DNA from 2 places in the Citrobacter sp. GW821-FHT02E08 genome. Region 1 is predicted to be linked to the other one. Evidence: predicted binding sites of a transcription regulator. Region 1 holds the regulator's gene; the other holds the start of a gene.
The links. The regulator LexA, encoded in region 1, represses DNA repair genes until DNA is damaged. The targets are predictions, from matches to a motif close to TNCTGTATGTACATACAGNA.

Region 1 (7,335 bases):
GCCGTTGATCGACATCGTCAGATGCGGAAAATCACGCTTCAATTGGTAGACACGCGGGTAATCCAGCGACGGGATCTCCCGGTTTTCTTTCGGGCTAAGGCCAGAAAGCCAGGCTTTGCGCGCGTGGATGATAAACATCTCGCACTCGCCTTGACCTGCAACCGTCGTGATGAAATCGCAGAGAAATTCGTAGCTGTCCTGATCGTCAATGCCGATACGGGTTTTGACCGTCACCGGAATCGACACCACATCACGCATAGCCTTCACGCAGTCCGCCACCAGTTGCGCATTGCCCATCAGACAGGCGCCGAACATGCCGTTTTGTACGCGGTCGGAAGGACAACCCACGTTGAGATTGATTTCATCATAACCGCGCTCTTGTGCCAGCTTCGCACACTGCGCCAGAGCCGCAGGGTCGCTACCGCCCAGTTGCAGCGCGATCGGATGCTCTTCGTCGCTGTACGCCAGATAATCGCCCTTGCCATGAATGATCGCACCGGTCGTGACCATTTCGGTATAGAGCAGCGTCTGGCGGGAGAGCAAGCGCAAGAAATAGCGGCAATGTCTGTCCGTCCAGTCGAGCATCGGCGCGATAGAAAAACGATGGGCAGGAAAAACGGGGGACGAAGTTTCTGGCATGGCGATTAATTAAGCATTCTGAAAAAGGGGCGCTACTATAGCATAAAGCAAAACCAGAGAGGCAAGACCGCACGCAGATGGCTGCATTGCGTGTGAGCCGGGCCGACGGCGCAGACCGTCCCAGCCCGATGCTCAACGACGAAGAACGGTACTATTTTCGCCCTGGTTTTCCGTCGTGCGGGCCAAAAAACTGCGGCGGATGGTCAACCCAGCGGTCTTCTCGTGTGGCGGCATACACCGGATTAATCGGGTAATAGATGCGATTGTGTTTTTTATTCGCCTCCCCGACGACAAGCAGGCGAACCTCTGCGCTGGTGTTATTGATAAAGGTGTGACACACCCCGGTTCCCGCCGGAAAACCAACGCTGTCTCCGGGTTCTAATTTCCACAGATAGCCGTTTATCCAGACTTCGGGATAACCTTCCAGCACATAAATGAACTCCTCTTCGTCGCTTTCCGCATGCGGATAGGAGGTACGGCGACCCGGCGGGAGGCGTTCATGGTGAATGCCAAGCCGACGCAGTCCGAGCGTTCGCGCCAGCGGCGCGCCGATGGAAAATAGCTCATCGCTATCAGGATAGGTAGAGTCATCAGCGCCTTCTGCGTCGCGCCAGTGACGAATGCAATCAGGTCTTTTCATTTTGGTTTTCCAGTGTGCAATGGGTCAGGTATAGCACACGGTGGGGGATCTCGGTGTTTTAAGAAGAACATGATAAAGTAAGGGATTAACGTTTCACGTACTCCGGGGTGCCAAATGGAAAAGACCACAACACAAGACCTATTGGCGCAAGCTGAGAAAATCTGTGCGCAGCGCAATGTGCGACTCACTCCTCAGCGCCTCGAAGTGTTGCGTTTGATGAGCCTGCAACAAGGGGCCATCAGCGCCTATGACCTGTTGGATCTGCTACGTGAAACAGAGCCGCAGGCCAAGCCGCCTACGGTGTATCGTGCGCTTGATTTTTTGCTCGAGCAAGGCTTTGTGCACAAGGTCGAATCCACCAATAGCTATGTGCTCTGCCATCTGTTCGATCAGCCAACCCACAGTTCAGCCATGTTCATTTGTGACCGGTGCGGCGTGGTAAAAGAAGAAAGCGCCGAGGGCGTGGAAGATATTATGCATACGCTGGCGGCAAAAATGGGTTTTGCCCTGCGTCATAACGTAATTGAAGCACACGGATTATGCCCGGCGTGCGTCGAAGTTGAAGCGTGTCGCCATCCAGAAGAGTGCCAGCACGATCATTCGATTCTGGTGAAGAAAAAACCGCGTTAAGCGGGTTGGGCGGCAAAACCGCCCAATGGACTGTACATCCTTGTACTTTCGGGTCACCGCGGCTGATTACCAGCGGTATTTATTACGCGTTTCCCAGTCGCTCACTTCCTTTTCCGCCTTGTCTCTGGCGTAACCGTAACGTTCCTGGACCTTACCGACCAACTGGTCGCGCTTACCTTCAATGACCGTCATATCATCATCGGTCAGCTTGCCCCATTGCTCTTTCACTTTCCCTTTGAACTGTTTCCAGTTACCGCTGACTTCGTCTTTATTCATCATCGAGTCCTCATGATTAGTGGTGATTAGCGATATTGCTTCGCCCAAATACACTACGTTTTCTGCTGGACGTGAGATTAATTGTAGTCAGTGATCCCATGTTCATTTTGATATTCGGAACTTTTAACCATCACGCTCGGGCAAACCAGGTTCCATGCCGCCAGTGACGTCGCCAGATCCAGGCCAACGAGAGTCCACGAAGCGCCAGAAAAACGGCTAACGCCAGCCACAGCCCATGATTACCGAGCCAGGGCAACGCACACAGCGTGAGGGCAAATCCCAGCGCCGCAACGGCCATACTGTTGCGCATTTCCGCCGCACGCGTCGCCCCGATAAACATGCCATCCAGCAAATAACACCAGACACCGATTAACGGCAACACCACCTGCCAGATAAGGTAGCGATCGGCCAAAAGTTGAATTTGCGGCAACGATGTTAGCAACGCGATGATCTGCTCGCCCGCCAGGGCATAAACGAGGGCAAACAGCAGCGCCACAATCCCTGACTGCCGACATGCAGCACGCCAGACATCCAGCAACTGGCTGCCGTCACGTGCGCCATACGCCTGCCCGGAATGCGCTTCGACAGCATAAGCAAATCCATCAAGGGCATAGGCGGTAAAGGTCAGCAGGGTCATCAGAACAGCGTTCACCGCAATGATGTCGCTGCCCAGTCGCGCCCCGAGAACCGTGATCGCACCAAAGCACAGTTGCAACAGCAACGAACGCAGCATGATATCCCGGTTAAGTGCCAGCAAACGGCGGAAATTCCCCCGCCAGGCCTGTTTCAGCATCGTGGATGACACGCCGCGCAGTGTAAGCACTTTGCGCACCATCATCAGCCCAAGCAACAACGTGGCATATTCTGCAATCACCGTCGCCAGCGCTGCGCCCTGCACGTTCATATGCAAACCCATCACCAGCCACAGATCGAGCACAATATTGAGAACGTTGCCGACAACCAGCAGGATCACCGGTGCGCGGGCATACTGAACGCCCAGCAGCCAGCCCAGCAGCACCAGGTTCGCCAGCGATGCCGGAGCGCTCAGCCAGCGGATCTCCAGAAAACGTCGCGCCTGCACCAACACCGCTTCATTTCCACCGACGATATGCAATGCAAGATCGATGACTGGCGTGCGGAACAACGCGATCAAAGCTCCCGCCCCCAACGCCAGAATCAGTGGCTGCACCAGCGCGCGTGCCAGCGCCTGGGGATTTTTGGCACCAAACGCCTGAGCCGTCAGCCCGGTGGTGCTCATGCGTAAGAAAAGCAACAGCATGAAGAGAAAGCTGGTTGCCGTTGCGCCCACGGCAACACCGCCCAGATAAACAGGGCTGTCCAGATGCCCGATGACCGCAGTATCCACCAGTCCCAGCAAAGGAACGGTGATATTGGAGAAAATCATCGGTAACGCGAGACGCCAGAGTGCTTTGTCGGAAGAGGTAAAGAAAGGCATGCAGGAAAGCCTGAGAAGGAGTTAAAACAAACAGTGGCGCGAGATGCGCCACTGTATCAAAACAATATTACAACCACTCACCGTTACGGATGACGCCGACTGCCAGCCCTTCAATCGTGAAGTTTTGCTCGCGCAGGTCAACCACAATCGGTTTGAATTCACTATTTTCTGGCAGAAGTTCGATTTTATTGCCCTGTTTTTTCAGGCGCTTAACCGTGACTTCATCGTCGATACGCGCCACCACGACCTGGCCGTTACGCACGTCCTGGGTTTTGTGTACCGCCAGCAAATCACCGTCCATAATCCCAATATCTTTCATCGACATACCGCTGACGCGCAGCAGGAAATCGGCATTAGGTTTAAACAGCGACGGGTCGACCTGATAGTGGCCTTCAATATGCTGCTGTGCCAGAAGGGGTTCCCCTGCCGCCACGCGACCTACTAAAGGCAGACCCTCTTCTTCTTCCACCAGCAGGCGGATACCGCGAGAGGCACCGGAGACAATTTCAATGACCCCTTTACGTGCCAGCGCTTTCAGGTGTTCTTCAGCCGCATTTGGGGAACGGAACCCCAAACGCTGCGCGATCTCCGCACGCGTCGGTGGCATACCTGTCTGGCTGATGTGATCCCGAATAAGATCGAACACCTCTTGCTGCCTGGCCGTTAACGCTTTCATTCCGCCCCCTGGGTGTATATACAGTTATGCTGTGAGTATATACAGTTAAAGGCGATTTTGGAACCACAAGCGGCACAAAAAACAAGAGATTTATCGGATTATGGAAGCCTTATCTAAAATGCGACCACAGCAGGATTCCCCAGGTGATCATCGCGACAAAGATCGACAGCAATACTGCCGCTGACCCCATATCTTTCGCCCGCCCGGAAAGCTCATGGTGTTCAGAGCCAACACGGTCAACCACCGCCTCAATCGCGCTGTTGAGGATTTCCACTATCATCACCAGCATGACAGAACCAATCAACAAAACACGCGTGATGGCATCCACATCCAGCCAGCAGGCAATCGCCACGCCCAACAGCACAGCAACACTTTCCTGACGAAATGCCGCTTCATGAATCCATGCAGCACGAAAACCTTTCCAGGAATAACCAGCAGCTTTAATAATTCGGGTGAGTCCAGTGGTATTATTAGCCATCAAAAGAACCTTTTTGCATTATCAGCGTCAATGACATTATATCGTTAACCCACAAAATTCGGGTTACAGCGGCGCGAAGTATGACGGGATACACCAGAAATTCGCTAGACTTTCTGATATCCTTGCAGCGCATTTGCATTATTAACCAGAGGCTTTACATCGTTTATGTCTGGCTGGCCACGAATTTACTACAAATTACTGAATTTACCATTAACCGTACTGGTAAAAAGCAAGTCTATTCCGGCGGAACCCGCTCCGGAATTGGGGCTCGATACATCTCGTCCCATTATGTACGTTTTACCGTACAACTCAAAAGCAGACTTGCTGACGCTGCGTGCCCAATGCCTGGCGCACGATCTCCCCGACCCGTTAGAGCCGCTGGAGATCGACGGAACTCTGCTGCCGCGTTATGTGTTTATTCACGGCGGCCCGCGCGTATTCACCTACTACACGCCGAAAGAAGAGTCGATCAAACTCTTTCACAATTACCTCGACCTTCACCGCAGTAATCCAGATCTGGATGTACAGATGGTGCCGGTATCGGTGATGTTCGGCCGCTCTCCGGGGCGTGAAAAGGGTGAGGTAAATCCCCCTCTGCGTATGCTGAATGGCGTACAGAAATTCTTTGCTGTTTCCTGGCTGGGGCGCGACAGTTTTGTCCGTTTCTCGCCTTCCGTTTCCTTACGACGGATGGCTGACGAGCACGGAACCGACAAAATTATTGCCCAAAAACTGGCGCGTGTGGCGCGAATGCATTTCGCCCGTCAGCGTCTGGCGGCGGTCGGTCCTCGTCTGCCTGCCCGACAGGATCTGTTTAACAAGTTGCTGGCGTCAAAAGCCATTGCGCGCGCGGTAGAAGACGAAGCGCGCAGCAAAAAAATCTCCCATGAAAAAGCGCAGCAGAACGCCATTGCGCTGATGGAAGAGATTGCCGCCAACTTCTCCTACGAGATGATTCGCCTGACTGACCGCATTCTGGGTTTCACCTGGAACCGACTGTATCAGGGGATCAATGTCCACAACGCAGAGCGTGTACGCCAGTTGGCGCACGATGGGCATGAAATCGTCTATGTGCCCTGCCACCGCAGCCATATGGACTATCTGTTGCTCTCGTACGTGCTCTATCATCAGGGGCTGGTGCCGCCGCATATCGCTGCCGGTATCAACCTGAACTTCTGGCCAGCTGGCCCGATTTTCCGCCGCCTGGGCGCGTTCTTTATCCGCCGTACCTTTAAGGGCAACAAACTCTACTCCACCGTCTTCCGCGAATATCTCGGCGAGCTGTTTAGCCGTGGTTATTCCGTGGAATATTTTGTGGAAGGCGGGCGTTCCCGTACTGGCCGTCTGCTGGATCCGAAAACCGGCACCCTGTCGATGACCATTCAGGCGATGCTGCGCGGCGGTACGCGTCCGATCACCCTGGTCCCCATTTACATCGGTTACGAGCACGTAATGGAAGTGGGGACTTACGCCAAAGAGTTGCGTGGCGCGACGAAAGAAAAAGAGAGCCTGCCGCAAATGCTGCGTGGCTTGAGCAAGCTGCGTAATCTGGGTCAGGGCTACGTTAACTTTGGCGAACCGATGCCGTTGATGACGTACCTGAACCAACATGTTCCTGAGTGGCGTGAATCTATCGATCCGATCGAAGCCGTGCGTCCCGCCTGGCTGACGCCAACGGTCAATGGTATCGCCGCTGAGTTGATGGTCCGCATTAACAAAGCGGGCGCGGCAAATGCCATGAACCTGTGTTGCACCGCGTTGCTCGCATCCCGTCAGCGTTCGTTAACGCGCGAGCAACTGACAGAGCAGCTCGAGTGTTATCTGGATCTAATGCGCAATGTCCCGTATTCCACCGACTCTACGGTTCCGTCGGTCAGCGCCAGCGCGCTGATTGACCACGCGCTGCAAATGAACAAGTTCGAGGTCGAGAAAGATACCATCGGCGATATCATCATTCTTCCGCGCGAGCAGGCGGTACTGATGACTTACTATCGCAACAACATTGCGCATATGCTGGTTCTGCCTTCACTGATGGCGGCCATCGTGACCCAGCATCGTCGCATCTCCCGCGACGCGCTGCTTGAGCATGTTGAAATTCTCTACCCAATGCTGAAAGCAGAACTGTTCCTGCGCTGGGAGCGGGATGAACTGGCGGGCGTCATCGACGCACTGATAAGCGAAATGCAGCGTCAGGGACTGATTACCGTCCAGAATGAAGAGCTGAATATCAACCCGGCACATTCCCGTACGCTGCAACTGTTGGCAGCGGGTGCGCGTGAAACTCTGCAACGTTATGCCATCACCTTCTGGCTGTTGAGCGCAAATCCGTCGATCAACCGCGGCACGCTGGAAAAAGAGAGCCGCACCGTAGCTCAGCGTCTTTCTGTTCTGCACGGGATCAACGCGCCGGAGTTCTTCGACAAAGCGGTATTCAGCTCTTTGGTGTTGACCCTGCGTGATGAGAAGTACATCAGCGATACCGGTGATGCGGAGCCTGAAGAGACGATGAAGGTTTATCAGATGTTGGCTAATCTGATCAC
Region 2 (7,335 bases), on a different contig from region 1:
GACATTGCTGGATCAGGACGTTGAGATCGACTTTAGCTCGGAAACCACACCCAATGATGTGGTCACCGTGATTGCCACCCAACCGCTGACAGGGAATGAAGCCTGGCAAAAGATCATGCCAGGCGAATGGCGATTATTTTGTCTCGGGGAGCGTGTAGTTTGACGCCAGTTGCGGCTGAACCACTTCGTGACTCAACGGCTTGCTGACCACGTAACGGCCACCGGTAACTGAAATAGTCGGTGGTTTACGGGTCTGTTCAAAGTAATCGTATCCCGGTTTTAGCTGCGACCAGAAATCTTTGTAATAAGAGTACTTATGGCGCTCCATGTTTGCATCGGTCATGCGGAACGGGTAAATACTGACCTGAACGCTGGACTGGCCAAAGACCAGCGCGCCGGTAACAAACTGGAAAATCTCATCGATACCGTTATCGGTCATGGCATAACAGCCGACGGAAACGCAGGCACCGTGAATCATCAGATATTTCCCTTCATACCCGTGAGCACGGTCATAAGCATTGGGGAAACCGATATTGATGGCTTTGTAGAAGCGGCTGTCGGGCTTGAGCTGACTGCGTTGAACGCTGTAGAAGCCTTCAGGACTTTTGAAATCGCCCTGGCGTTGTTTCGGGCCTAACCCACCGGAATAGTTGCAAATTTTGTAGCTGTCGAGCAATTGATACTGCTCGCCCATCTTGACGTAGAGATCAAGGGTGCGCTCTTCTTTGAAGATCTGAATATAGACCGGCGACCCCATCAACTGTTGCTTATACTCTTTGCTGACTGGCATGGTCGGGCTGCTGCTGCTCAGCAAACCGGCGAATGAGACGCACGGAATCAAAAGCATCGCAATAAACAATGCGATTTTACGCATACTGCTTTTTCCTTGATAAAACGGTTACACATGCCAGAACGGCAAAAGAGTCCCCAAATCGGACTAATCTGGATTTGGAGCGCTCACATTAGCATCACTGAAGTTTTTCGCAAGTCTCTCGTGTTGCGTTTACAATTTAGTGTTTCTTTATATAAGACACGGCAGGAAAGTTCAGTCGGAAACGGACGGATTTACTCTCTTTTTATTGCACATTAATACTGTATACTTAAACAGTAATGTGCGGGGGAGAGGAAGATGCGCAAAATCATACATGTCGATATGGACTGCTTTTTTGCGGCGGTTGAAATGCGCGACAACCCCGCACTGCGCGATATTCCGGTTGCTATTGGCGGCAGTCGCGAGCGCCGGGGAGTGATCAGCACCGCGAACTATCCGGCGCGAAAATTTGGTGTGCGTAGCGCCATGCCCACGGGAATGGCGCTTAAACTGTGCCCTCATCTCACGTTATTGCCGGGGCGCTATGAGGCTTATAAAGAGGCCTCTCGCCAAATTCAGGCGATTTTCTCGCGTTATACCTCGTTGATCGAACCGCTTTCGCTGGATGAAGCCTATCTGGATGTTACCGATAGTACTCACTGTCAGGGGTCTGCCACGCTGATTGCCCAGGAGATCCGTCAGACGATCTTTAACGAGCTGCAATTGACGGCCTCTGCGGGAATTGCCCCAGTGAAATTCCTGGCAAAAATCGCCTCCGATCTCAATAAACCGAACGGGCAATATGTCATTGCTCCCGCCGATGTGTCTGCGTTTATCAAAACGTTACCGCTGGCAAAAATTCCGGGAGTGGGGAAGGTGTCTGCCGCCAAACTGGAGTCGATGGGGCTACGCACCTGTGAGGATGTGCAGCGCTACGATCTGGCGATATTACTCAAACGTTTTGGCAAGTTTGGTCGGGTGCTGTGGGAGCGCAGTCAGGGCATTGATGAGCGGGATGTGAACAATGAACGGCTACGTAAATCGGTCGGCGTTGAGCGTACGCTGGCGGAAGATATTCATGAATGGGCCGAGTGCGAGGCGATCATTGAACGACTGTATCCTGAACTCGAACGACGTCTGGCAAAGGTAAAGCCGGATTTGCTCATCGCCCGCCAGGGCATCAAATTAAAGTTTAATGATTTTCAGCAGACCACCCAGGAACATGTCTGGCCCCGGTTAACGAAAGAAGACCTGATCGCCACCGCCAGAAAAACCTGGGACGAACGTCGGGGAGGGCGCGGCGTCCGGTTAGTCGGATTGCACGTGACACTGCTGGATCCACAACTGGAAAGACAACTGCTACTGGGGCTTTAACCATGACGATGGACGTATACATTCGGGAATATCAACCTGATGATTTCGATGCGCTGTGCGAGATTTTTCTCAGTGCTATCAGAGAGGGAGCCAGTCAGGATTACTCGCCGGAACAGATCGCCGCGTGGGCGCAAATTGATGAAATTGTCTGGCACCGGAAACTGCGGCAATCGGAGGGGCTGGTGGCGGTTTGCCGACAGAGAATTGTGGGGTTTCTCACGGCCAGACAGGATTACATAGACCTGCTATTTGTCTTGCCGAGTGCACAACGCCTGGGGGTGGCGACCAGCCTGCTTCACCATCTGGAACAACGGCATCCTGACACGGCTTTTTGGGTCGAAGCCAGCATCACCGCAAGACCCTTTTTTCTTGGGCAAGGTTATCAGGTCGTCAAAGAGCAACAGGTTGAGGCGAGAGGGGCGGTTTTTACCAATTTCGTTATGCGAAAAGCCGAGATGTGAAAATTGCCCGGTAAGCTGAACCTACCGGGCAGGAGAGCAACTTATTTGGCCGGAATTGCTTTCAGCAGTTCAGTCAGCAGGGTCCAGTAATGGCCTACGCTTTCGATATGAACCTGTTCATCCGGGGAGTGCGGACCGGTAATGGTCGGCCCAATAGAAACCATGTCCATCTCCGGGTACGGCTTCTTAAACAGACCGCATTCCAGACCGGCGTGGATGATCTGGATGTTCGGCGTCTTGTTAAACAGACGCTGATAGGTTTCACGCACGAGGTGCATGACCGGGGAGTTGGCATCCGGCTGCCAGCCTGGGTAACCGCCTTTCGCCTGCGTTTTCGCGCCAGCCAGCTTGCCCAGAGAATCCAGCATGCTCACCACGTAGTCTTTACCGCTGTCGATCAGCGAGCGGATCAGACAGTGGATTTCCACGTTGTCGTCGGTCATGGTGACCACACCCACGTTCAGGGAGGTTTCGACGACGCCTTTCGCCACGTCGGAATTACGGATCACGCCGTTTGGCGTGGCGTTCAACAGGCGGATGAAGTCATCGCGAGAGGATGTGGTCAACGCCGCTTTCTCGTTGGCAACGGCATCCAGCAGAACAACCAGATTTTTCTCTTTTGCCGCCAGTTCGTTTTTCAGGATTTCCTGATAAGTGTTCGCCAGGGCTTTCAGGGCGTCGACTTTATCAGCGGCAACGGCAACGGTAGCAAAGGCTTCACGCGGGATAGCGTTACGCAGAGTACCGCCGTTGAAATCCACCAGGCGCAGATCTAACTCTTCAGCATGGCCCGCCAGGAAACGAACCAGCAGTTTGTTGGCATTACCCAAACCGACGTGGATTTCGCCGCCAGAGTGGCCGCCTTTCAGCCCTTTCAGGGTCAGTTTGAAGCTTTCGAAACCTGCGGGAACCGCTTCACGGGTCAGTGGCAGGTTAGAGGTGAAGTCGATACCACCGGCACATCCCATGTAGATCTCACCTTCTTCTTCGGAGTCGGTGTTGATCAGAATGTCTGCCTGCAGCCAATTTGCCTGGAGGCCAAATGCGCCATCCATACCCGCTTCTTCGGTCATGGTCAGCAGCACTTCCAGCGGGCCGTGAACGACGCTATCGTCAGCGAGCACCGCCAGAGCGGACGCCATACCAATGCCGTTATCTGCCCCAAGCGTCGTGCCGCGCGCTTTCACCCATTCGCCGTCGATATACGGCTGGATAGGATCTTTGGCGAAGTCGTGTACGGTGTCGTTGTTTTTCTGCGGCACCATATCGAGATGCGCCTGCAGGACGACCGGCTTGCGGTTTTCCATACCTGCGGTAGCAGGTTTGCGAATCAGGATATTCCCGACCTGGTCGCGCTCTACGTGGAAACCTTTCTCGTTTGCCCAGCCGACAATGTGCTCAGCGAGTTGTTCTTCATGATAAGAAGGATGAGGAATTGAACAAATTTTTGCAAAAATATCCCACAACGGTTGTGGAGATAATTGAGACAGTTCAGACACGATGAGTCTCCTTGGCGATGTCCTGCGAAACTTTCTTGCAGGCCACAGGGTTAGCAGAATATAAAACACCACAAGTCAGGCTTGCGAGATGCAATTGAGAATACCACTTTATCCGGCGGCGGGTAGTAGAAAGCACGTAAAAGAGGGGCGGATTCCGCTAAACACTGGTTTTTAGCGCGTCAGATCTCTATAATCTCGCGCAACCTATTTCCCCCTCGAACACTTTTTAAGCCGTAGATACACAGGCTGGGACACTTCACATGAGCGAAAAATACGTCGTCACCTGGGACATGTTGCAGATTCACGCACGCAAACTGGCAAGCCGCCTGCTGCCTTCTGAACAATGGAAAGGCATTATTGCCGTTAGCCGTGGTGGTCTGGTACCGGGCGCATTGTTGGCACGTGAGTTGGGTATTCGCCATGTCGATACCGTTTGCATTTCCAGCTATGACCACGACAACCAGCGCGAGCTGAAAGTGGTGAAACGTGCGGAAGGCGACGGCGAAGGTTTCATCGTGATCGATGACCTGGTCGATACCGGCGGCACCGCCGTGGCGATCCGTGAAATGTATCCTAAGGCACATTTTGTCACCATCTTCGCGAAACCGGCTGGTCGTCCGCTGGTGAACGATTATGTTGTTGATATTCCTCAGGATACCTGGATTGAGCAACCGTGGGATATGGGCGTCGTGTTCATTCCGCCGATTTCCGGTCGCTAATCTCTGAAATTTTCAACGCCCGGTTATGCCGGGCGTTGTTCTTTTTACTCACACACGCGTTACAATAGGCCTCAGTAAGTACCTATGGAGGCTGCACGAATGTCACAGGCTAACCTCAGCGAAACCCTGTTTAAACCCCGCTTCAAACACCCTGAAACGTCCACGCTTGTCCGTCGATTCAATAACGGAACGTCATCGCCTGTGCAGTCCACGCTGGATGGTAAAACCATTCCACACTGGTATCGCATGGTTAACCGTCTGATGTGGATCTGGCGCGGTGTCGACCCCCGTGAAATCCTTGAAGTGCAGGCCCGCATTGTCATGAGTGAGGCCGAGCGGACAGACAAAGAGTTGTACGACACGGTCATTGGCTATCGTGGCGGTAACTGGATCTATGAATGGGCAAAACAGGCCATGGAGTGGCAGCAGAAGGCCAGCCAGGAGCAAGACGCGCAACTCAGCGGCCGCCACTGGTTACATGCAGCCACCTTATACAGCATTGCCGCCTATCCGCATTTGAAAGGCGACGATCTGGCGGAGCAGGCACAGACTCTGGCGAACCGTGCCTACGAAGAGGCGGCGCAACGATTACCCGGTACATTACGTGAAATAGAATTTTCCGTGCCCGGCGGCGCGCCGATTACCGGTTTTTTGCATATGCCAAAAGGCGAAGGCCCGTTCCCAACGGTGTTAATGTGCGGGGGCCTTGATTCACTGCAAACCGACTATTACACGCTGTATGAGCGCTATTTCGCGCCGCGCGGTATCGCCATGTTGACGCTGGATATGCCGTCGGTTGGCTTCTCCTCAAAATGGAAATTGACGCAAGACTCCAGTCAATTGCATCAGCATGTCCTGAGAGCGTTGCCTGACGTTGCCTGGGTGGATCATACCCGCGTGGCGGCATTTGGTTTTCGCTTTGGCGCTAACGTCGCGGTACGTCTGGCCTATCTCGAAGCGCCTCGATTGAAAGCGGTGGCGTGTCTGGGGCCAGTGGTACATGCGCTGTTAAGCGATCCGCAACGGCAGGGGGCAGTACCCGAAATGTATCTTGACGTTCTGGCCAGCCGTCTGGGGATGCACGATGCGTCCGATGAGGCGCTGCGGGTCGAACTGAATCGCTACTCTCTGAAGGTTCAGGGATTGTTGGGCAGACGTTGTCCTACGCCGATGTTATCGGGCTTCTGGAAAAACGATCCGTTTAGCCCGGAAGAGGAGTCGCGCTTAATCACATCTTCATCTTCGGACGGTAAGTTGATGGAGATCCCGTTTAATCCGGTGTATCGCAATTTTGACAAAGCTCTGAAAGAAATTGCTGAGTGGATCAATCAGAGATTGTGTTAAGAGATTGCTAAATTTTATCGATTTGGTAAAACAGTTGCTTCACCTAAGGAGATCGCAATGACGTTACCGAGTGGACACCCGAGAAGTAGGTTGATTAAGAAATTTACCGCGCTCGGCCCTTACATCCGTGAAGGGCAGTGCGAAGATAATCGATTTTTTTTCGATTGTCTGGCAGTTTGCGTCAACGTGAAGCCTGCGCCTGAAAAGCGTGAGTTTTGGGGATGGTGGATGGAACTGGAAGCGCAAGAGAAGCGCTTTACCTACAGCTACCAGTTTGGTCTGTTTGACAAAGACGGTAACTGGACCGCCGTCCCCATAAAAGAGACTGAGGTTGTAGACCGACTGGAATACACCTTACGCGAGTTTCATGAAAAATTGCGTGAGTTGCTGAAGTCTTTAAATCTGGCGCTGGAGCCTGCTGAGAACTTTAAAGAGCCGGTTAAATTATCCGCGTAATAGATATTTTACCGGATGGCTTCGTGAAGCCATCCGGTCAACGCATCAGAATTGGTAGGTCATCCCCACAGCAACGATATCATCGTTGTTGATCGCGAGCTTATTGTCGCTGTCCAGTTGGTTGATTTTATAATCAACAAATGCGGACATATTTTTGTTGAAGTAATATGTCGCAGCGACATCAATATAATTCACCAGATCTTCATCGCCTATACCTTCAATATCTTTACCCTTTGACAGGACATACCCCAGCGACGGGCGCAGACCAAAGTCAAATTGATACTGGGCCACGGCTTCAAAGTTTTGTGTCTTATTCGCAAAACCACCCGAAATGGGGGTCATATTGCGGGTTTCGGAATAGAAGGTCGCCAGATAAATATCGTTAGCATCATATTTTAAGCCGGTCGCCCAGGCTTCCGCTTTATCACCGGTGCCCCGGCTTTGCAGATTTTGCTCATTAGTCCGGTCAGAGTTGGTATACGCGCCGCTGATGGCGAAATCACTGTCGCCGAAATCATAGGTCAGAGAGGTGCCAAAACCGTCTCCGTTCTGTTTTTTCACATCACGGTCTTCGTTTTTACCCTGATATTGCAGTGTGATATCAAGGCCGTCGACAACGCCGAAGAAGTCTGTATTTCTGTACGTCGCCAGACCGCTGGCGCGCTTGGTCA

Region 2: dinB (DNA polymerase IV) is a predicted target of LexA. The motif match lies at 1,091-1,110, and genes of this name have one in related genera.

The regions. Positions count from the first base shown of each region.
Region 1 is NZ_JBWKVL010000012.1:35,810-43,144, reverse strand. Features, by position in the region: gene dusA (tRNA dihydrouridine(20/20a) synthase DusA) at 1-639, opposite strand, end outside; gene AC07UY_RS15510 (cupin domain-containing protein) at 791-1,279, opposite strand; gene zur (zinc uptake transcriptional repressor Zur) at 1,394-1,909, shown strand; gene AC07UY_RS15500 (CsbD family protein) at 1,976-2,185, opposite strand; gene dinF (MATE family efflux transporter DinF) at 2,316-3,641, opposite strand; gene lexA (transcriptional repressor LexA) at 3,709-4,317, opposite strand; gene AC07UY_RS15485 (diacylglycerol kinase) at 4,427-4,795, opposite strand; gene plsB (glycerol-3-phosphate 1-O-acyltransferase PlsB) at 4,961-7,335, shown strand, end outside.
Region 2 is NZ_JBWKVL010000016.1:64,232-71,566, reverse strand. Features, by position in the region: gene AC07UY_RS18310 (class II glutamine amidotransferase) at 1-163, shown strand, start outside; gene dpaA (peptidoglycan meso-diaminopimelic acid protein amidase) at 134-874, opposite strand; gene dinB (DNA polymerase IV) at 1,130-2,185, shown strand; gene AC07UY_RS18295 (GNAT family N-acetyltransferase) at 2,194-2,646, shown strand; gene pepD (cytosol nonspecific dipeptidase) at 2,688-4,145, opposite strand; gene gpt (xanthine phosphoribosyltransferase) at 4,406-4,864, shown strand; gene frsA (esterase FrsA) at 4,964-6,208, shown strand; gene crl (sigma factor-binding protein Crl) at 6,266-6,664, shown strand; gene phoE (phosphoporin PhoE) at 6,710-7,335, opposite strand, start outside.